4 regions of the Spongiibacter sp. C9W genome follow, and region 4 is predicted to be linked to each of the others. Evidence: predicted binding sites of a transcription regulator. Region 4 holds the regulator's gene; each other region holds the start of a gene.
What was found. Region 4 encodes PhoB, which activates phosphate uptake and scavenging genes when phosphate is short. Its sites were predicted from a motif close to TGTCATAAANNTGTAACA; they were not measured.
Positions count from the first base shown of each region.

Region 1: a site for PhoB is predicted at 1,940-1,957, ahead of AC2Q8J_RS12630 (OprO/OprP family phosphate-selective porin). Genes of this name have one in related genera too.
Region 2: a site for PhoB is predicted at 2,232-2,249, ahead of AC2Q8J_RS05820 (alkaline phosphatase PhoX). Genes of this name have one in related genera too.
Region 3: a site for PhoB is predicted at 2,691-2,708, ahead of AC2Q8J_RS14745 (alkaline phosphatase PhoX). Genes of this name have one in related genera too.

Region 1 covers NZ_CM170672.1:2,663,827-2,668,822, forward strand. The annotation lists gene AC2Q8J_RS12625 (adenylosuccinate synthase) at 1-427, shown strand, start outside; gene AC2Q8J_RS12630 (OprO/OprP family phosphate-selective porin) at 525-1,871, opposite strand; gene AC2Q8J_RS12635 (serine/threonine protein kinase) at 2,207-3,883, shown strand; gene AC2Q8J_RS12640 (TonB-dependent receptor domain-containing protein) at 3,980-4,996, shown strand, end outside.
Region 2 covers NZ_CM170672.1:1,203,675-1,208,670, forward strand. The annotation lists gene wrbA (NAD(P)H:quinone oxidoreductase) at 1-482, opposite strand, end outside; gene arsC (arsenate reductase (glutaredoxin)) at 493-846, opposite strand; gene AC2Q8J_RS05805 (TlpA family protein disulfide reductase) at 919-1,347, shown strand; gene AC2Q8J_RS05810 (O-acetyl-ADP-ribose deacetylase) at 1,351-1,863, opposite strand; gene AC2Q8J_RS05815 (CPXCG motif-containing cysteine-rich protein) at 1,866-2,114, opposite strand; gene AC2Q8J_RS05820 (alkaline phosphatase PhoX) at 2,346-4,196, shown strand; gene AC2Q8J_RS05825 (hypothetical protein) at 4,288-4,996, shown strand, end outside.
Region 3 covers NZ_CM170672.1:3,103,964-3,108,959, forward strand. The annotation lists gene AC2Q8J_RS14735 (phosphoglycolate phosphatase) at 1-577, shown strand, start outside; gene AC2Q8J_RS14740 (DUF488 domain-containing protein) at 574-1,164, opposite strand; gene AC2Q8J_RS14745 (alkaline phosphatase PhoX) at 1,210-2,604, opposite strand; gene AC2Q8J_RS14750 (anthranilate synthase component II) at 2,832-3,497, opposite strand; gene AC2Q8J_RS14755 (anthranilate synthase component I family protein) at 3,494-4,897, opposite strand; gene AC2Q8J_RS14760 (Trp family transcriptional regulator) at 4,911-4,996, opposite strand, start outside.
Region 4 covers NZ_CM170672.1:212,226-217,221, forward strand. The annotation lists gene AC2Q8J_RS00965 (YgiQ family radical SAM protein) at 1-28, opposite strand, end outside; gene AC2Q8J_RS00970 (NfeD family protein) at 196-672, shown strand; gene AC2Q8J_RS00975 (SPFH domain-containing protein) at 718-1,566, shown strand; gene purU (formyltetrahydrofolate deformylase) at 1,596-2,450, shown strand; gene phoB (phosphate regulon transcriptional regulator PhoB) at 2,555-3,262, shown strand; gene phoR (phosphate regulon sensor histidine kinase PhoR) at 3,272-4,567, shown strand; gene AC2Q8J_RS00995 (PstS family phosphate ABC transporter substrate-binding protein) at 4,648-4,996, shown strand, end outside.

The DNA of each region.
Region 1 (4,996 bases), 1.0 Mb from region 4:
GCACCTGGCCAAGCAGGGGCATGAATTTGGTGCAACCACCGGTCGTGCCCGCCGCTGTGGTTGGTTTGATGCGGTCGCCCTGCGTCAATCAGTGCGTATCAATAGTGTAACCGGCTTGTGCCTGACGAAGCTGGATGTGCTCGACGGCCTGGATACTGTGAAGGTATGTGTGGACTATCGCAACGCTGCGGGCGAGTCGATTTCTGCGCCATTTGATTGTGAAGACTACGATCAAATCACGCCAGTGTATGAAGAACTGCCAGGTTGGTCTGAGTCGACAGTGGGTGCCAAGTCGCTGGATGAGCTGCCCGACAATGCCCGCGCCTATATCAAGCGCATTGAGGCGTTGTTGAATGTGCCCATCGATATCGTGTCCACCGGCCCAGACCGCGTTGAAACTATCGTACTGCGCCACCCCTTCGCCTAAGTAAGCGGCGGCGATCTCAGGCTTTGCTGCCAAGATCGAGTGATAAAAAAAGGCCATGCATTGCTGCATGGCCTTTTTTGTTTCCGGGGTCGTTAGCTTAGAACGCCCACTGTGTGCGGATAGCAAAGCTGTCGATGTTGTCAGCAACCTCGCCTTTATCGTTCTGGATCGCGCCGCCGTCCAGGTCGTAGCTGCGGCTGTAATCAAACAGCACGCGCATGTTGCGGCTCAGATACCAGTTCAAACCCAGGGTAAAGCGCTTGGCTTCGCCGCCACTGATATTGTCATCTTCCAGATCAATTTGATCAAAGCGTGCAGCGACTTCCAATGCGCCCCAATCGCCGGTGCTGGCATTGAATGGCGTGTTCACATTGAAGTACTTAAATTCGCCTTCAGACGCTTTGTAGCGGCGTTGACCACCAAAGATACTGTAGCCGAGTTGCACGTAGTGCGCGGAAAAGCTCAGGTCGTCGCCACTGTCACGGCTAACATTGTTCGCTGCAATCTCACTTTGTACCGACCACGCACCGTGCATGGCGGCAAATTCGAAAACGCCTATCTCGACCTTGTCCATGTCGGCAACGCTGGCGTTAACGGGCTTAAGGTCAGAGAAGTTAGTGGTTTTATATGAGAACGAGGGGCTCTTGCCATTCGCCAAACCGTCGTCGCTGGTTTTGCGCAGGCCATAAGATGCACCCACGTGGACAACGGTATTGTCATTCAGAACCGGGGCGAAGCTGGCGCGCGCGCCGAAACCGTGGCCTTCATCGGCATCATTATTAGAAATGCCGTCGCCGAACAAACCGGCTTTAGCGTGCCAGTTGCTGCCACCGCTGGCTGCTGTGATGCCAATGGCGCGGTCAAAGTAGGGCGTGGTGAGTGCAGCAACCAGTGAGCGCTCGGTGAACATTATGTCGTTAGAGCTTTCTTCTACTTCCATGCTGACCGCATGCTTTTGGTTACCGACAGTCAATGTGATCGGGGCAGAGGTCAGTTTGTAACTCAGGTTGGCGTCTTTAACGCTGACCTTGTTGCCCGCGAAGTCACTTTCCAATACGTACTTCCAGCGACCGTTCAGTTTGCCTTTAGCGTAGAGACGAGCGCGGCGGATTTGTGTGCCGTCAATTGCATCTTCCTGGTTGGCGAACGCTTCGTGGTCGTGTGTGGCGTAGTCGGCGTGCAGGCGACCGCCAATTTGTATGCTGGCTTGCTTGTCCGCACTTTCAATCTTCAGGCCTTTGCTGCCCATGCTGACGGTCGCTTGCTGTTGTGCGCGTCGCGCTTGTTCGGCCTGCAGTGATTGCGCTTCCTCGGCACTGATAATGCCTTTTTCTTGTAGAAGCTTCAGCAGGGCGGAGTCCTGCTGGTTATCGGCGAAGGCGTGGCTGGTTGCAAGGCAGGCTGCAATTGATGCGCTGCATGCTAAAGAAGAGATCGTTTTCATTGTTTAGGCACCCAAAATGAAAGAAGTGGCACTTATGTTACAAACCGGCGACAAGTGTATTTCTGTTTTATGACATTTTTATGACTTGCAGGTGGCATTACTCCCTGTTTTTTACCAGGCAGGGGCTCGCTGAGCCCCTGCGTTGTTCTCTAAGGCCTTGTTATTCAAATACAAATTAGCTTCTTATGGCGGCTTTGTCTAAAAAATAAGCAAAAAACACCGGCTGAAACATTTTCGTCATAGTTTATTCACTGAGTTGTCACTTTGCCTGCCTAACATACGCCTCAACGACAACAAGCTATGCCCTATTTAAAAGGTTCCGGAGATAAGTTCCCATGAAAAAGCTTTTCGCAATGACAGCAATGGCCTCAGCGATGGCGCTGGTAGGCTGTGGTGGCGGCGGTGATATTAATATCAACGCCCAAAACAACTCTGTAGACAACAGCACCGGGAATGGTGGTGGTACGCCTTCCAATGCCTGTGCGTCTTATAGCGATAACGGCGTAACCCAGCAAGGCAGCCTGGACGGTGTGAACTGCATCTACGGTCCTGACTTTGTGAGCCTGACCAACCCGATCGAAACGCCTGCCGGCAACCCGGTTGTATTTGCCAAGCTGAGCAACGGCGGTGTGCACATCTTCCGCGATAGCCTGGTAGTGGGTAAAAACTACGATAACGATGCAGACTTGAATGCAGCAGGCATCACCAAGGGTGGTGACGGTGCAAGCATTCAGATCGAAGCTGGCACTACGTTGGCCTTCCAGTCTAGCGACGATTACATGGTGATTAACCGCGGTTCACAAATCATTGCAGAAGGCGAGATGAACGCGCCCATCACTATCACGTCAGTGTCAGATGCTGTGGAAGATTCCGTTGGCGCTGAGGACGTGCAACAGTGGGGCGGTTTGATCATTAACGGCTTCGGTGTCACCAATAAGTGTTCTTACACCGGCTCTTTTGCGAACAACAACTTGGCGACCAGTGACTGTCACGTTGCTGCAGAAGGTAAAGCGGGTGCTGGCCAAACGCATTACGGCGGTGACAACAACGAAGATAGCTCGGGTACGCTGGAATACTTCATTGTTAAGCACACCGGTTTCGAAGTTGAGGAAGACAACGAGCTGAACGGTATTTCTTTCAACGCTGTTGGATCGGGCACCACGGTTGATTACCTGCAAGCCTACTCAACTTACGACGACGGCATCGAGTTCTTCGGTGGTGCGGTAAACGTGGGTCACTACATCGGCATGTACGTGCGTGACGACTCTATCGATATCGATGAAGGCTACCGCGGCACGATCGACTACGCACTGGTTATTCAGTCTGAGAACGATGGCAACCGCTGTGTCGAGTCTGACGGTATTGGCAGCTACTCAAGCAAAGACCAGGCAACCATTGATGACTTCATCGCGCGCGGCTTGAACTCACAGGCAACCATCAAGAACCTGACTTGTATCGTATCCGCGACAGAGGTGAGTGGTCAGCCAAACGGTACTGGTACTCATGATCCCGGTCAGGGCATGCGTATTCGTGAAGCGCATTTCCCAACTATCCAAAATGCCTTGATCACCACCGCTTACAAAGGTGATGTGAAGCTGGCGGATGACGACTACAACTACTGTGTGCGCATTGACAACGAAGGCCTGCAAGCGGCTCAAGATGGCGATCTGAAAATTGAGAGCAGCATAATTGCTTGTCAGGACCTGACGGATGGCGGCGATCTGCCCAATGGCACCACGCAGCTGCAGTTCTTGCAGGCCAGCAACGACACTTACCAGTCGCTGGAAGCGGGTGAAGATCCCACTGCAGATGCGAATGCCAATCTGGAAATCCTGAAAGGCTTCTACTCGCTGCCACTGGCCGACATGAAAGTGAACGGTGCTGCCCCAACAGTAACACCCGCTGATGGTCGTGCCTTCATCGGCGCAGTCACCGAAGACGATGACTGGACTGCGGGTTGGGCCTACGGCTTGGACCCCGCTAACCGCGGCCAAGGCCTGTGGTTCGAATAAGCGAACGCAGAGTCTAACGCCAGAGCCGTAAAACAGAGGGCGCCTTACGGCGCCCTTTCTGTTGAAGACAGGTCAAATACGAGTAGGTCTTTACTGATGAAAAAGCAGATGATTAAAAAAGGGTTGCTGCCGGCATTTAGCCTGAGCGCTCTTAGCCTCGCCGTCTCGGCGGTGGCGCAAGAGGCCGACAGCGACCTCAGTTTTAACAAGCCATTGGAAGAAGTGGTTGTTGTTGGTCGCCTGAAGAGCACCGCCGAAAACCTGGTGATTGAGCGGCTGGAGCAAGAAGTCGCGGTGGATTTTCTCGGGGCTGAGGCGATTGGTCGTATCGGTGATTCAACCGTTGCTGCCGCGCTGCGCCGCGTGCCCGGTGTTACCTTAATTGATGACAAGTTTGTTTTTGTCCGCGGTTTGGGTGAGCGTTACTCAAGCACCTTGTTAAACGGTGCAGTGGTTCCCTCTCCAGACCTGACGCGCAGTGTTATCCCGCTGGATATTTTCCCAACGTCCATCGTGGAGAGTCTGGCGGTTCAGAAGGTGCATTCTTCTGATATGCCGGCCGCTTTTGGTGGTGGTAATGTGGACATCCGCACCAAAGGCATTCCCAGTGATCTGGTGTTTAGCCTTGAGATTGGAACGGACTACAACAGCGCCTCTGACGGCCGGCTGCTGACCTACAAAGGCGGCAGTGACGATATTTATGGCAACGACGATGGCACGCGGGCGCTTTCTTACAAGCTCAAGCAAGCGCTGCGTCAATACGGCGGTAGCCTTGATCGCAACGATATTCTCGCCGATATGCGCCAGTCAAACCCCAATGCAACACTGGCCGATGCTGAACAGCTCAACCGTGAGTTGGCGTTGAACCTGTATCGCAATATCGATATTTACGAAACTGATGACGACGATAACTTCTCTGCTGAAGTTAACGCCGGTAACCGTTTCTATCTTGGCGATGCCGAAGAGATTGAGTTTGGTGTGTTGGCTGGGCTGTCCTATGACCGCAGCTGGCGCAATAAGTCGTCGGAAGTGCGTTCGGTATCCGACGAGGACGAAGCCGAGTTCAAAAACGAGACAACGCAGAACACATCGATTGCTGCCAACCTGAATTTT
Region 2 (4,996 bases), 990 kb from region 4:
TAGGGCGTCCCACCTGTGGTTGTTGTGCTCAGCGAGGACTCGCTGTAAGGCAAACCGGCGATCACCATACCGTGATGCAGTAGTGGCAACATCATCGAGGTTAGCGTCGTCTCCTGACCGCCATGCAGACTGGCGCTGGATGTAAAGACCGCAGCGGGCTTCCCTATCAGAGCCCCACTCATCCACAGCGCCGAGCTACCATCTATAAAGTACTTCAGCGGCGCCGCCATATTGCCAAAGCGCGTAGGGCTGCCCATTGCCAGGCCCGCGCAATCGCGTAAATCTTCCTGACTGGCGTAGAGGTGCCCCTCATCCGGAATATCCTCTTCGACGGCCTCACACACGGTGGAAATCGCGGGCACCGTGCGCAGCCGCGCTGCCATACCCGCCTGCTCCACACCACGCGCTATCTGCTCGGCCAAGCGCCGGGTTGCGCCGTGACGGCTGTAGTACAGCACCAAAATGTAGGGGCCATCTGTCATTGAAGATTCCTTAATCGATCAAAGCCAGTACGTTCTCAGGTGGACGCCCGAGCACCGCCTGATCGCCTTTTACGACAATCGGCCGTTCAATCAGTTTCGGCGCTTCAACCATCGCCTGAATTAAGGCCTCATCACTGAGGCTGTCATCCGCCAGGCCGCGCTCCTTGTATTCTGCCTCGCCCTTGCGCAACAATTGCCGCGGAGAAATACCCAGCTTCGCCAGCAAGTCTCGCAGCGTATCCGCACTCGGGCTGTCTTCTAAATACAGGACGACCTCTGGTGTTATCCCATTGTCTTCAAGCAACTGCTTGGTTTGACGTGACTTGGAACAGCGAGGATTGTGGTACAGGGTGTAAACAGACATGGCTCATCCAGCGTAGTAAACGATGAGCGACATTATACACAGCGCATTGCTGGCCACCATTTGGAATAGGAAATGATACAACTGCGATCAATCTTGCTACTGCTTACCTGCTCTTTATTAATCGCCTGCAGCCGCAGCGAAACCAGCGCAGCGGGCTTGCCTGATACCGGCAACTGGGTACTGATTAATTATTGGGCGACATGGTGTGGCCCCTGTCGCGATGAAATTCCCGAACTCAATAAACTTGATGCCGAACACAGCGACATCGACGTTTACGGCGCAAACTACGACCGCCTGCAGGGCCCGGCGCTAGACGAGGCCATTGCCGAATTGGATATTCAATTCGAAAGTATGCTCGCCGACCCCGCCCAATTGCTCGGGCAAGAACGCCCTAAAGTATTACCAACCACCTATATCCTCAGCCCACAAGGTGAACTGCACAGTGTACTCACGGGGCCACAAACGGAAGCCAGTTTGCTCAAGGCTTTAGGCCGCCAGTAAAACCTAGCCGTGCGCTAAAGCCCGCTGCCAGTGGGCCAGCATTTCCGGACTGAACGCCACCAGAAAGATCTGCCGGAGGCTGCGCGGCTCAAGCAAGGCCTCCCGTAAACTGGCCACCGCAATAGCGCAAGCCTGGTCGTGAGGGTAGCCATATACGCCGCAGCTAATGGCCGGAAAGGCCAGAGTAGCGAGCTCCAGTGCCTTGGCCTCTTCAATACAGCGGCGGTAGCAACTCGCCAGTTTATCGGCCTCGCCCTGTTCACCGCCGTGCCACACCGGCCCTACCGTATGAAGAACATATTGAGCTGGCAGTGCAAAACCGGGGCTGACTTTGGCATCGCCGGTCGCGCAACCCTGCAAGCCGCGACAGAATTCCAACAACGCCGGCCCCGCCGCCCGGTGAATGGCGCCGTCGACACCGCCCCCGCCGAGCAAGCTGTTATTGGCGGCATTAACGATGGCATCAACCTTCAGCTGGCAGATATCTGCTTCTATCGCTCGCAGTTCACAGGGCATCGTTACACCTCATCTTCGCGTTGAAGCTGAACCTGCAAACCGGAGTCGGACGCTGACGCGGGCAGCTCCTCTATCGCCTGCGCCCAGCTATCAGCGCCCAGTGGCGCGTCGCCATCGCTCACGCTGACGCGCATGGGGCGACAGCAAACCTCGCAGTCTTCAACGTACGGCTCCCCTGCCAGGCTCGGGTCGATCAGCAGTTCGATACGCTCGCCGCAGTAAGGGCAATAATCTTTCCAGCTTTCCAACATGGTTCAGCGATCAAAGTAAAACCACCATGCTGACATGTTATAAGCTGCAGAGGTAGGCCCGTCCACACCCTGCCTCTTGGAAATACAGCCGCCGTGTTATCAAGCTTAGATGTCGACTGTCACAAATTCGTCAACACTTCGACATGTTTTCTTTGTTAAACCGTCATAGTCCGTCCCTAGACTGGCCCCCCGTTATAACTAGACCAATCCACCTCTTTCTAGGGAACTGTTATGAACAAGAAGTTATTGAGCGCTTCCATTGCCGCTATTCTGGCTGCAACATTGTCAGCCTGCGGCGGCGATGACGGACGAAATGGTAGCGATGGCCAAGACGGCGCGGTAGGCCCACAAGGTCCTGCGGGCGTAGATGGAAGCAATGGTGCAAATGGCGCTGATGGGCAGGATGGCGCAGACGGTCAAGATGGTGCTGATGGCGTCTCTACGGTGACACCTAAAGGCCTCAAACGGTTTGCTACCGCTCCGCTCGGCGCTGAGTTTACCGGGATATTCGTTAACGAAGACGGCAAGCTGTTCTCCAATATTCAGCACCCAAGCAGCTCTAATACAACCACCGATTCGGCTGGCAAGGTCTTTAACGTAGGTACCGTTGGCTACTTTAACGCCGACGTTAACAACATGGGCGATATCGCCGCTCTGGATTTCCCCATCACCACGGCACAAAAAGAAACTGTACAAAGCGCCGCTGGCAGCTACATTGTGTTGGCACAGCAGGGTGACAACCTCGCCGATGGCAACAAAATGGGTGACATCCTCAGCGCTAACGGCAGTTTAATCAAAAGCTCTAACGACCCCGACTTTAACGGCGCCGTCTCCGATGGTGGCACCGGCTACTACCTGTATACCAACTGGGAAGACCGCCCAGGCAGCATGAGCCGTATTCGCTTAACGGATACCTACAGCCCGACCCAGGAAGGTATGCTGGACTTCTCCAGTGTCGACGGCACCTGGGTTAACTGTTTTGGCACCGTAAGCCCCTGGGGCACGCCACTGTCGGCAGAAGAACTGTACTTTGACAATACAGCCGACTGGTTCAATGCCAATGCCAATTATTTCTCCAATGCCGAAGCGATTGCTGAATACAAAGGCTACCCGCTTGATCGCAGCGGTAACTGGGGCAACCCTTACGACTACGGCTACATTGTCGAGATCGGCACTAACAACACTGCAGCGACAGCCAATGTTGCCGATGTTGAAGTGAACAAACTTGAGCTGATGGGGCGCTTCTCACACGAAAACCCCGTGGTTATGCCAGACCGCCGCACCGTCTTCCTCAGCGACGATGGCACCGGCACAGTGCTGTTTAAGTTTGTGGCCAACGCCGCTAACGATATGAGCGCAGGCAAGCTCTACGCCGCAAAAGTCACCCAGTCCAATGGCATCACTGACCCAGCGGAAGCTGCCTTTGCTGTGGAGTGGATTGAGATCGGTGCTGGCAATGAGGCCGATATCGAAAACGCCATTGCGAGCTTCGACGGCACGTTTGCCGACGCCAAGCACATTAGCGATGCGCAAATTCAGGCCTTCGCAGAATTCAAGTCAGGGCAAGACCTCGACAACAGCGGTAGCGTTGCTGCCAACCCCTTTGCCGACGAGCGTGTCGCCTTCCTTGAAAGCCGCAAACTCGCTGCGGCAATGGGCGCGACGGCTGAGTTCCGCAAGATGGAAGGCATCAACATCAACTTTGGCTTGGCCGACACATGGTGGAATAACGGCGCTGCAGATGGTGCCCAAGCCTACATGTATCTGGCCATGTCTTCGTTCGACGCCACTATGGCTGACGGCGCCGGAGACATTCAGCTAGACGGCACTCACGGCAAGTGTGGTGTGGTCTACCGCATGAAGCTCGTTGAAAAGGATGGCCTGGTGGACATCAACACCCTCACCCCAGCGCTTGTCGGCGGCCCCTACTACGGCGATCGCGCAGCAAACCGCTGTAACACAAATAACATCTCCAACCCCGACAATCTGGTGATCTTGGACGATGGACGAGTGTTGATTGGCGAAGACACTGGCAACCACGAGAACAATGTGATCTGGCTGTTTGAAGATCCTGCTCTGTAGTACGACGCGCGGCCGATGGGCCAAGCAACAGTAAACAAAAGGGGCGGATTCTTCGCCCCTTTTTTTATTAGTAAACATGTTGGTATCCGCAATGAAAAAAACCTGGATGATTCTTCTCAGTGCCTTGCTGTATGCATGCAGTGGTGACAACGCCCACACAACGGCGCCCCCTGGCCAGCAAGCGCCGGGGCAATCGGGGGACAAGCTCCCGGCGGCAGACCAGGAACTGCTGAGCAGTCTTTCGTTTCCAGGCGAGATTGCCACCGCTTCACCAACACCGACCCTGCGCCAGCCCAAACCAGAAACCATTTACAATGCAGAGGCGGTTATCCCACCCCAGTGCTATACCAAGCACGAAGCCAAGTACAACCCGTGTATGACCTGCCACCAAACCTACCCCTATCGCAGCAGGCCCAACACCATGGACGATGGCAGTCAGCAGGTCGCGTACCTGTTCTCTGACATTGGCGAAGTTAACCACTGGACCAACCTTTTTGAAGATCGCCGCGAACGCATTGAAAAAATCAGCGACCAGCATGCGCTGGACTATATCCATACCGATAATTACAGCCCGCTGATTGAACAACTTAAAAATACCCGCGACTGGCAGGGCCCCATTCCCGAGCTAAAAAATTTAGCACTGGGGGCAAAGGCTTTCGATGAACTGGGCTTTGCCAAAGATGGCAGCCACTGGGTGGCCTTCAATTACAAACCGCTGCCCAGCACATTCTGGCCAACCAATGGCGCAACCGACGATGTCATGATTCGCCTGCCTGCCAAGTTTCGCCAAGCCAGTTGTG
Region 3 (4,996 bases), 590 kb from region 4:
CTTGATTCACTGTGGCTATCCCGGCGCGGGGGAGGAGCGGGTGCGAACATGGGTGGGCAACGGCGCTGCCAAACTGGTCGAACGCGCGCTCGATTGGGCGGAGAGTACTTCCCAGCGCTCGGGGCCGCCAGTGCCGCACGGTGTTTTGTTAGATGCATTTTATCTGGCCTACGCCGAGGACAGCAGCTCCCGCAGTCAGCTGTTTCCGGGCGTGATAGCGGCGCTGGAATACTGGCAGCAAGCCGGTATCAAACTGGCGTGCGTCACGAATAAGCCCGAGCGTTTTACGCACCCAATTCTTGCGGAATTTGGCCTGCAGTCGTTACTGCCGGTGGTGGTGGGGGGCGATACACTTGCCCAGCGAAAACCCGACCCCGCGCCTTTGCTGCATGCCTGTGAGCGGCTGGGCGTCGCCGCGGGCAATACTGTAATGGTGGGCGATTCCTCTAACGATATAGACGCTGCCCACGCCGCTGGCATGCCTGCTGCCTGTGTTAGCTACGGCTATAACCACGGCGCCCCGATTGCCGAGGCCGGAGCCGATCTACTGGTGGATGATTTTGGGTCGCTGCGTTAATTTTGCGGCTTGATATAGGCATAGCGCCGGCACTGAGCCTGCCACGCCAATGATCGGCATTCACACGCTGGGGTGAGCATATCAGCCTGAATGCCGTTGAGTTCTATCAGCCTGTTTTCCAACTCATCCTCGCTCTCCAGTTCGCCGTCGTGGCCAATGTGCAGGGTGTCCACAGTGTGTTGATGGAGAAGGTGGTGGCCAATTAACAGGCTGCGATGGCAGCTTGCCGGGTCTTTTTCTGCACACATCAGTGCAATGCGCATAGGCTTGTTCAGGCCGTTAAATACTCGCTCGATACCGCGCTGGAAAAGCGCCGCTGTTTGCAGGCGGCTGAATTGCACTTGACCGTGCTCGTTGTAGTGCGCGGGGTCTTTTGAGCGAGGCCCCAGCTCCTCGCCCAAATAGACATAGGCAATGCCTGCCTCTCGCAAACGCTTTGCCAGTGGTTCGCGGTGGTAGTCGTGGAAGGCGCGGCTGTAGGGAACAGAGCGAACATCGGCAATGGCATCAATGCGGTGTTGCCGCAGTTGGCGCAAAAATTCCTCTAGCGGTTTTGTTGCGTAGCCAATGGAGTAGAGGGCGTGCATAGCGTGCTCAAAGCCACCAGTTTACACGCCCACTTGGGCTTGGCTCTAGCGGAAGTTTTCGGGAATGGTTAGCTCGTAGGTTGTGCCAAACCACGGTATGCCGAAATTTACCGGGCCGCGCTGATAGCTGAAGTACAGCCGGCTGCCATCGGCGGTAAATGCCGGGCCAGTCAGCTCGCTTTTACCGCCGGGGACCTGCAGCAAGATCTTCGCATTGGCATTGGGGACCATTACCATCAAGCGCATCGCATCGCCATCTTCGGCGACGATAACGTCGCCGGCGGGGCTGACAACCAGGTTGTCGACATCGTCATAGGGGGTTTCGTCAACGGCGGTGAGCTGTTCGTTGTCGAATACGACTTCGATAAGATCGTTGTCGATATCCAAGGCATATACCCGGTTGTCGCCTTTACAGGCAAAGAACACCACCGCCCGCAAAGGGTGGCTACTGCCCGCGACGGTGCGGCCGTCGGTAAAGCTTTGTATCCATATTCCCTCTCCGCCTTTGAAGACGGTTCCCGGTGCACCGGCGCCGGTTGACGCAATGTCGGCGCGAACGTCAGCCTGGGGGCGTTTGGGCGATTGGACTTCCACCCATTTCACCTTGTGCAACCGTCGCGCCTCGCTGAGTGCGTCCTGATAACCGCCATTTTCGAAGCCCTCGATTTCCAGCACTTCCAGCAGGCCGTTATTCAAGTTGAGTCCCTGCCGCCCATTCATCGATGGGGCATCTCCCAAGGCGGTGTAGCGGTAGAGCCGACCATCGCCGGCATCCTCGGTGAGATACACGGTGCGAGTGGGCAGGTCTACGGCCACTGCCTCATGGTTGAAAATTCCCAGCGCTGGCCGAGCCACGGCGCTGTCTGCATCGCCAAAGGGATCGCATTCGTACACCAGGCCATCCCGGACTTCCTCGCAGGACAGCCAGGTTTGCCAGGGGGTCGCGCCGCCTGCGCAGTTGTTGCGGGTATCTTTAAGAATGCGGTAGTTGTCGGTAATGCTGCCGTTGGCATCAAAACGCAGAGCACCCACTCCGCCAGGTGTGGATTCACTGTTGGATACGTAAACCCAGCCGCCGTCGTCGCTTTGGAACACCGCCCCGCCATCGGGGTTGCTGTGCCAGAGCGTGAAGTTGAGTGATGGCGAGAAGCCGGCGCGGGCCACGCGGCGTATGGAGAAGCCTTCGGGAATCAATATGTCGTCAACGTCAGAGGTGAATAAGTCGCCGATATTGGCTAGCGGGCCGGGTGACAGCGGCAGCTCGGTTGCCGGGGGAACGGGCGGTTGTGGTGGCTGGGGTGTGTCGCCGTTATCTGGCGTGGTGTTGCTTGTGCTGCGACTCGAGCCGCCACCACATGCGGCGAGGCCAGCGGCGGCGGCACCGAGAAACATTGCGCGCAGCACGTCGCGGCGGCTCTTGATAAGGGGTGGCTGTGTCACCTGTCTACTCCTTTTACTGGCCCGTCTGCCTGGGGGCAGCAGGCCTTAGGCAAAGATTCACTAGGCCGCGAAAGGTAGAGCAAAACTGTGGCAGTTTAATGACACGGAGGGCGCGTTTGTGTCGCAGATAACGGCGTAGGTACTTTGCAGAAGGCGTGACAGGGTGGGGCTATCGACGGGGCGGCTGAAGGGCCAATACCACCCTGCAGCCGCCGTGCTCGCTTGGGCTAGTGGTCGCCAAACAGAAAATTGCGAATCAGCTCTTTACCGCCCTCGGTCGCAAAGGACTCGGGGTGAAACTGAATGCCATGGATTGGGTGTTCGCGGTGCTGAACCCCCATAATTTCGAACTCACCGCCGCGCCGCACCTGGCTGGGGTCGCTAAAGGCATTGGGCGGGATGTCGCCGACTAGCGCAGTGACTTGCAGGCAATCGGGTAGAGACTCTGCCTCGGCGATCAGCGAGTGGTAGCGCATGACTTCCAGCTGGTCCGGGACATTGGCAAACATGCCTTGGTCATTGTGGTTAATCGGGCTGATTTTGCCATGCATGGGCAGTGGCGCCTTGACCACGTTGCCGCCGAATACATGGACGATGCCCTGCATACCTAAGCAGACGCCGAGTAGCGGAGTGTGCTTGCCGAGCTCGGCGATCACCTGTGAGCACACGCCAAAGTAGTGTTCGTCATCCGGCGAGCCCGGGCCGGGTGAAACGATAATGCGGTCGGCGTCGAGCTGGCGGATCTCGTCCAAACTTAATTCGTCGTTGCGTTTAACGACAATACGAAAGTCGTCGAGCCGCCCGCGGCTCTTTTCGCTGCTCAATATCTCGCCAATATATTGGTAGAGGTTGTAGGTGAAGGAGTCGTAGTTATCAATAATGAGGACTTTCACGATTCGCCTCCTTCGCGGTCATCGACCATAAATTTATCCAGGACCTTTTTGGTGCCGGCGAACTTGCGCCGAATTTCCTCGTATTCATCGTCGGGGTTGGAGTCGTACACATTGCCGCCGCAGGTTTGCACATAGGCCTCTTCGCCATTGGCAAATACCGTTCGGATGGGGATGGCAAAGGTGCAGTCCCCGTTGAATGAAAAGTGCCCGACCGCGCCGCCATAGGGGCCGCGTCCGTCGCCTTCCAGTTCGTTGATGATCCGCATGGCCTCAATTTTGGGGGCGCCGGTTAGCGTTCCCGCCGGGAAGTTGCTGGGCAGGGCCGAGAACATGTCTTCGCCCTCGGCGATAATGCCGACAATTTCGCTGGAAATATGCTGCACGTGGCTGAAGCGCTTAATGTCCATCAGGCTGCGCACCTTCACCGTGCCAAACTGGGCCACACGACCAATATCATTGCGATGCAGGTCGACAATCATATTGTGCTCGGCGATTTCTTTGGGGTCGTTGAGCAGTGCACGGGCCAGTGCGGTATCTTCTTGTGGGTCGGCGCCGCGCCGGGTGGTGCCCGCCAGCGGGAAGGTTTCCATCTCGCCTTGGCGCAATCTAAACAACAACTCGGGACTGGCACCGATCAGTTTTTGCTCGCCGAATTTTACGTAGTACATCTGCGGCGAGGGGTTAATTTCACGCATTTCCTCGTAGATATTGATGGTGTCGCCTTCGAGGCGAAAGCGCTTTTTAAAACCGACTTCCGTCTGGAAAATTTTGCCGTCGATAATGTCCTGCTTCACCTTCATGACGGCGGCGCGGTGATCGTCGCGGCTCATGGTTTCGCCGCAGGAATATATTTTCAAGGGGCCGTTTGCGACATCGTCTTCGGCGAGCAGGGCTTCAACATCATCCAGGCGGCTGTCGTGGTAGTAAAAATAAATGAGTTCCCCGGTCATCTTGTCGAGGATCAAGCCATCTTTAAAGAGCCCAAATCGAAAGGCATCAAACAGCTCACTACTCTGGATGCTAAGGCTGGGCTCGAAGTAATTCATCGCGTCGTAGCCGAGATAGCCGGTGAGGCCGCCGGCGTATTTTCGAGAAATAATGTCCTGCGGGACGATTTCCCGGAGCAGGGAATAGGGATTGTCGCTGGGGTAATCGGCCTTGCTGCCGTCGCGCTCCTCAATAGTGAGCGTGTTGCCGTTGGCGTAGAGCAGCTGCTCGGGGTCGAAGCCGATAATGGAGTGGCGGGCCATATGGCTGTCCTCGCCGAGCGACTCCAGATAGAAGCAGTTGTCGTAGCGCTTCTCGATTTTCTTAAACAGTTTAAAAAAATCGCAGTCGGCGCTAATGGTAATGTAATGCGGCTTGCGGGGCAGGCGCAGTCGAGGGGGTAGTTGGCTCATAGGATGTCGGTGCTTAGCCTCGGGAGTGTCGTTTGCGGGCGCGTGAGCCACGGGTGACGGTGGCAATGCCAACACCCAGTTGCTCGGCGATTTGGCGCT
Region 4 (4,996 bases):
GGCTAAAAATGGCCGGTGGTAAAGACATGGCGTAGCTACTCTCGAATGATCGGCCATTGTACCGGAAATCCCAGCTGTTTGCTGTGGGGGTGCAGCCCCAATCAAGTGTGAATTTGCAGCTTTGGCGCTTGCTATTAAGTGAGATCGTGGCTAAATAATGCCTCTCACTTATCGCGTGGCAGCAGGAGCGCACAAATGGATTGGCTGAATAGCTCGATAGAGTACTGGCACTGGATGGTTTTGGGGCTTTTACTGGTTGCCAGCGAGGTCTTTGTTCCCAGCTTTGTCATGCTTTGGTTCGGTGCCAGCGCCATTGCGGTGGGGCTGATCACCGCCGTTGTGGATTTGCCCTTTAGTGTTCAAGTGTTGATCTGGGCGGGGCTGTCAGCGGTCGACTTGTTCCTCTGGTTTAAATTTGTGCATCCGCGTATGAAAGATAAAAGTTTATCGGGCATGTCGCGCGAGCAGGTTGTGGGTCAGGAGGGTATGGTTACGCGCGTTGGGGACCACCGCGAGGGGCAGGTGCGCTTCAGTATACCGGTGCTGGGTAATGACGAATGGAGTTACATTTGTCGCGAGCCCTTGATCGTTGGAGACCGGGTCATTGTTGAAGATATCTCAGGTAATTCATTGATAGTACGCCGCCAACGCGGCGCCAAAGCTGCCGAATAATACCGTTACTGGCGGGCTCATTTCACGAGGTTTTAGGGGAAGAATATGGATGGTTTAGCAATTACAGGGGCGTTGTTTGTATTGGTCGTCGTCACGCTGTCGATGGGGGTGAAGACCGTTCCCCAAGGCTATAAACACATTGTGCAACGCCTTGGTAAATACCACGGCACCTTGAACCCCGGTTTGAACTTTATTATTCCCTATGTTGATCAAGTGGCCTACCGCTTAACAACCAAGGACATTGTGTTGGATATCCCCTCCCAGGAGGTTATCACTGAAGACAATGCGGTGATTATCGCCAACGCGGTGGCCTATATAAATATCGTCTCTCCTGAGAAAGCTGTTTACGGTGTTGAGAATTACACCATTGCCATCCAAAACCTGGTACAGACCGCACTGCGTTCAATTGTAGGCGAGATGTCGTTGGACTCGGCCCTGTCGTCGCGGGAGCAAATCAAGGCCAAGCTCAAGGCGGGGATTTCAGACGATATTTCCGACTGGGGTATCACACTGAAAACGGTGGAAATCCAAGACATTAATCCATCTCCCACTATGCAAAGTGCCATGGAAGAGCAGGCCGCTGCCGAGCGTCAACGCCGCGCGGCGGTGACCAAGGCCGAAGGTGAGAAGCAGGCCGCGATCCTCGAAGCTGAGGGGCGCTTGGAAGCATCGCGTCGCGACGCCCAGGCGGAAGTGGTGTTGGCTAAGGCCAGCGGTGCAGCGATTGAGTTAGTTTCGGAAGCGGTTAAAGGTGATGAATTGCCCGTGCTGTATCTGCTGGGTGAGAAATACGCTGACTCGCTGCGTGAGCTGTCGGCGTCCGACAATGCCAAGACCGTGGTACTTCCCGCAGACCTGCCTCAGGCGGTGCGGGCGATACTGAACAAGGGTTAAGATTTTTTTGCAAGGATGTTGTTGTAAAGATGGAACATACCTACTGTTTGATCACCAGTTGCCCGGACCGCGTTGGCATCGTTGCCAAAGTGAGCCAATTTGTCGCCGATCAAGGGGGCTGGCTAACCGAGGCCAATTATCACGCCGATGCCGACAGCAATTGGTTTTTCATGCGCAACGAGATTAAAGCCGATTCATTGAGCATCGGTGCTGAGGCAGTGCGCGAGGCATTTACGCCCTTGGCGCAGGAATATGACATGGAGTGGGAGCTGGTCGACTCAGCGCGGCGGCGCAAGGTGGTGATTCTGGCAAGCCATGCCTCACACTGTATTGCAGATTTATTGCACCGCTGGCATAGCGGCGAGCTGTACTGTGATATTCCCTGTGTGATCTCAAATCACGAGAACTTGCGCAGCATGGTCGAGTGGCATGGAATTCCGTTTGAGTATGTGCCGGTCGACCCTCAAAACAAGGCACCGGCCCACGCCCGTATTCAAGAGTTAACAGAGAACTATGCCGCTGATTGTGTCGTGCTGGCGCGCTATATGCAGATTATTCCTCCGGAATTTTGCCGTGCGTACAGCGGCAGAATGATCAATATTCACCACAGCTTTTTGCCTTCTTTCATTGGCGCGAACCCCTACCAGAAGGCCTATGATCGCGGCGTAAAATTGATCGGAGCCACCAGCCACTACGTCACTGAGCAGCTGGATGAGGGCCCGATTATCGAGCAGGACGTCATTCGAGTGTCGCATCGCCATAGCAAGGATGACCTGGTGCGTCTGGGTAAGGATGTCGAAAAGAGCGTACTGGCCCGCGCGCTTCGCAATCACCTTGAGGACAGGGTGTTAGTGCACGGTAATAAAACTGTCGTTTTCGACTAAGCTTGGGGCAACGGCTGGCGCCTTGATCGAGTCGTTGTCATATAATTGTCATTAAAGGCCGTTTTAATGCAGGCTCAAGCATCCACAGGCTACAAGGGAAGAGCATGAGCACAAAGACCATCCTCATCGTCGATGACGAAGCCGCCATTCGCGAGATGATCCGCGTAGGGCTAGAGCTTGCCGGTTACGACTGCATCGAAGCGAGCAATGCGCAGGAAGCGCACGGAATTATTGTTGATCAGCGCCCGGATCTGGTACTGCTGGACTGGATGATGCCAGTCACCAGTGGTATTGAGCTGCTGCGCCGCTTGCGCCGGGAAGAATTAACCCGGGATATGCTGGTCATCATGCTCACCGCTAAAGACGATGAAGACAACCGTGTTCAGGGCCTGGATGTCGGTGCCGACGACTATATTACCAAGCCGTTTTCTTCCCGAGAGCTAATGGCGCGCATCAAGGCGGTGTTGCGCCGCGGCAGCTCGCCTGAGCAGGAAGAGACCATTGAGGTGGATGGCCTCAAACTCGACCCCGCCAGTCACCGCGTGTTTGCCAATGGTGAGCCTTTGGATATGGGGCCCACTGAGTTTAAATTACTGAAATTTTTCATGACCCACCAAGAGCGTGCCTATAGCCGTGGTCAACTGCTCGACCAGGTATGGGGCACCAATGTCTATGTTGAAGAGCGCACGGTAGATGTTCATATTCGCCGGCTTCGCAAAGCGCTGCTGACCGACGAGCGAGACTTCGGGCAGCTGATTCAAACCGTTCGCGGTACTGGCTACCGTTTTTCCGCAACGGGGGTGAGCGCCTAGCGCTGCTCTATGCGGTATTACGGCTGGAAGACGGAGCTTGTTCGCGTAGTGCTGCCATTGGCAACGGCGGCAGTGTTTGCAACAGCGTTCGACCTTGGAGTGTGGCCCGTTTTTATCGTTGCAGCGGTGATATGCACCTGGCTGCTATGGCAACTTCAACGACTGAGCGACTGGTTATATAGAGGCTTGGGTACCGAGCCGCCAGAGGCAATTGGCATGTGGGGTCAAATTTTCGACACGATTTACGATATGCAGAAGCATGCGTCGGGAGATCGTGATCAGTTACAAGCAATTATTGATTACTTACATTCATCGTTTGCATCGATGTCAGATGCCGTGGTGATGCTGGATCGTCACGGCAACATCGAATGGTGCAACGATGCGGCGATGGATCTACTTGGGCTGCGCAGGGATGAAGATGTCGGCTTGCAGCTGCTGAATTTAGTGCGCAACCCGAATTTTGTTGCCTACTACGAAGCTGAAAAATACGCCATGCCCTTTGAAATGGCGTCGCCGGTAAACAGCGAGATACAGCTCAGTTTAAGCATCAGCTTTTTCGCGGAGGGTAATCGTTTACTGTTTGCCCGCGATGTCACGCGAACCCACCGTCTCGAAAAAATGCGCAAAGATTTTGTCGCGAATGTGTCACACGAATTGCGCACGCCACTGACGGTGATCAATGGTTACCTGGAGACGTTTTCTGAGCACGGTGGCGACAATCCGCGCTGGGATCGCGCCATCGATCAAATGCTGCGGCAGTCTCGCCGCATGCACCACCTCATTCAAGATTTAATGCTCTTGTCGCGACTGGAATCCGTCCCTCAAGCCAGCGAGCATGAAGTGATACGTATCCGCCCGCTGATGGAAATGGTGCGCGAAGAAGCCCTCGCGGCCGCCAAGGGCAATCGCCAGATCGACATCGAATGTGACGATGCCATTGCCCTGAAAGGGCAGGCGACGGAAATACGCAGCGCGCTGTCTAACTTGGCGGTAAATGCTGCGCGCTACACCGCCGAGGATGACCGAATTGTGCTGCGTTGGTACCAGGATGACAGCCACGGTGTGTTGGAAGTGCAGGACAGCGGGATTGGTATCGAGCCGCAATACATTCCCCGTCTAACCGAGCGCTTCTACCGGGTTGATCAAAGTCGCTCCCTCGATACCGGCGGTACAGGCTTGGGTTTGGCGATCGTGAAACATGTTTTGTTGCGCCACCGGGCCGAGATGAAAATCTCCAGCCAGCCGGGGCATGGCAGTACGTTCAGTTGTTTATTTCCACGTTCATTAATCACTCGGGTAAACTGATTTCTCATTGTAATAAATCCGTCATCTAGCGCCGCTAAAATGACAGCCGTGTTACCAATTTTATTGATCGGGAGATACCTGTGAAACTGAAGCAATGTCTGATGGCGGCCGCATTTGGCCTTTCCTCTATGTGGGTGGCGGCAGCCACTGAAGTTGATCCGGCGCTGCCTGTGTACGAAAAAGCGGCGGGTGTATCGGGCACTTTTTCCAGCGTTGGCTCAGATACCCTGGCAAACCTGATGACGCTTTGGAGCGAAGACTTCAAACGCGCTTACCCAAACGTTAACGTCCAGATTCAAGCAGCCGGTTCCTCTACGGCGCCCCCGGCATTGACAGAAGGCACTTCAAACATGGGGCCAATGAGCCGCAAGATGAAGGACAAAGAGATCGAAGCCTTCGAAGCGAAATATGGCTACAAACCCGTTGCGG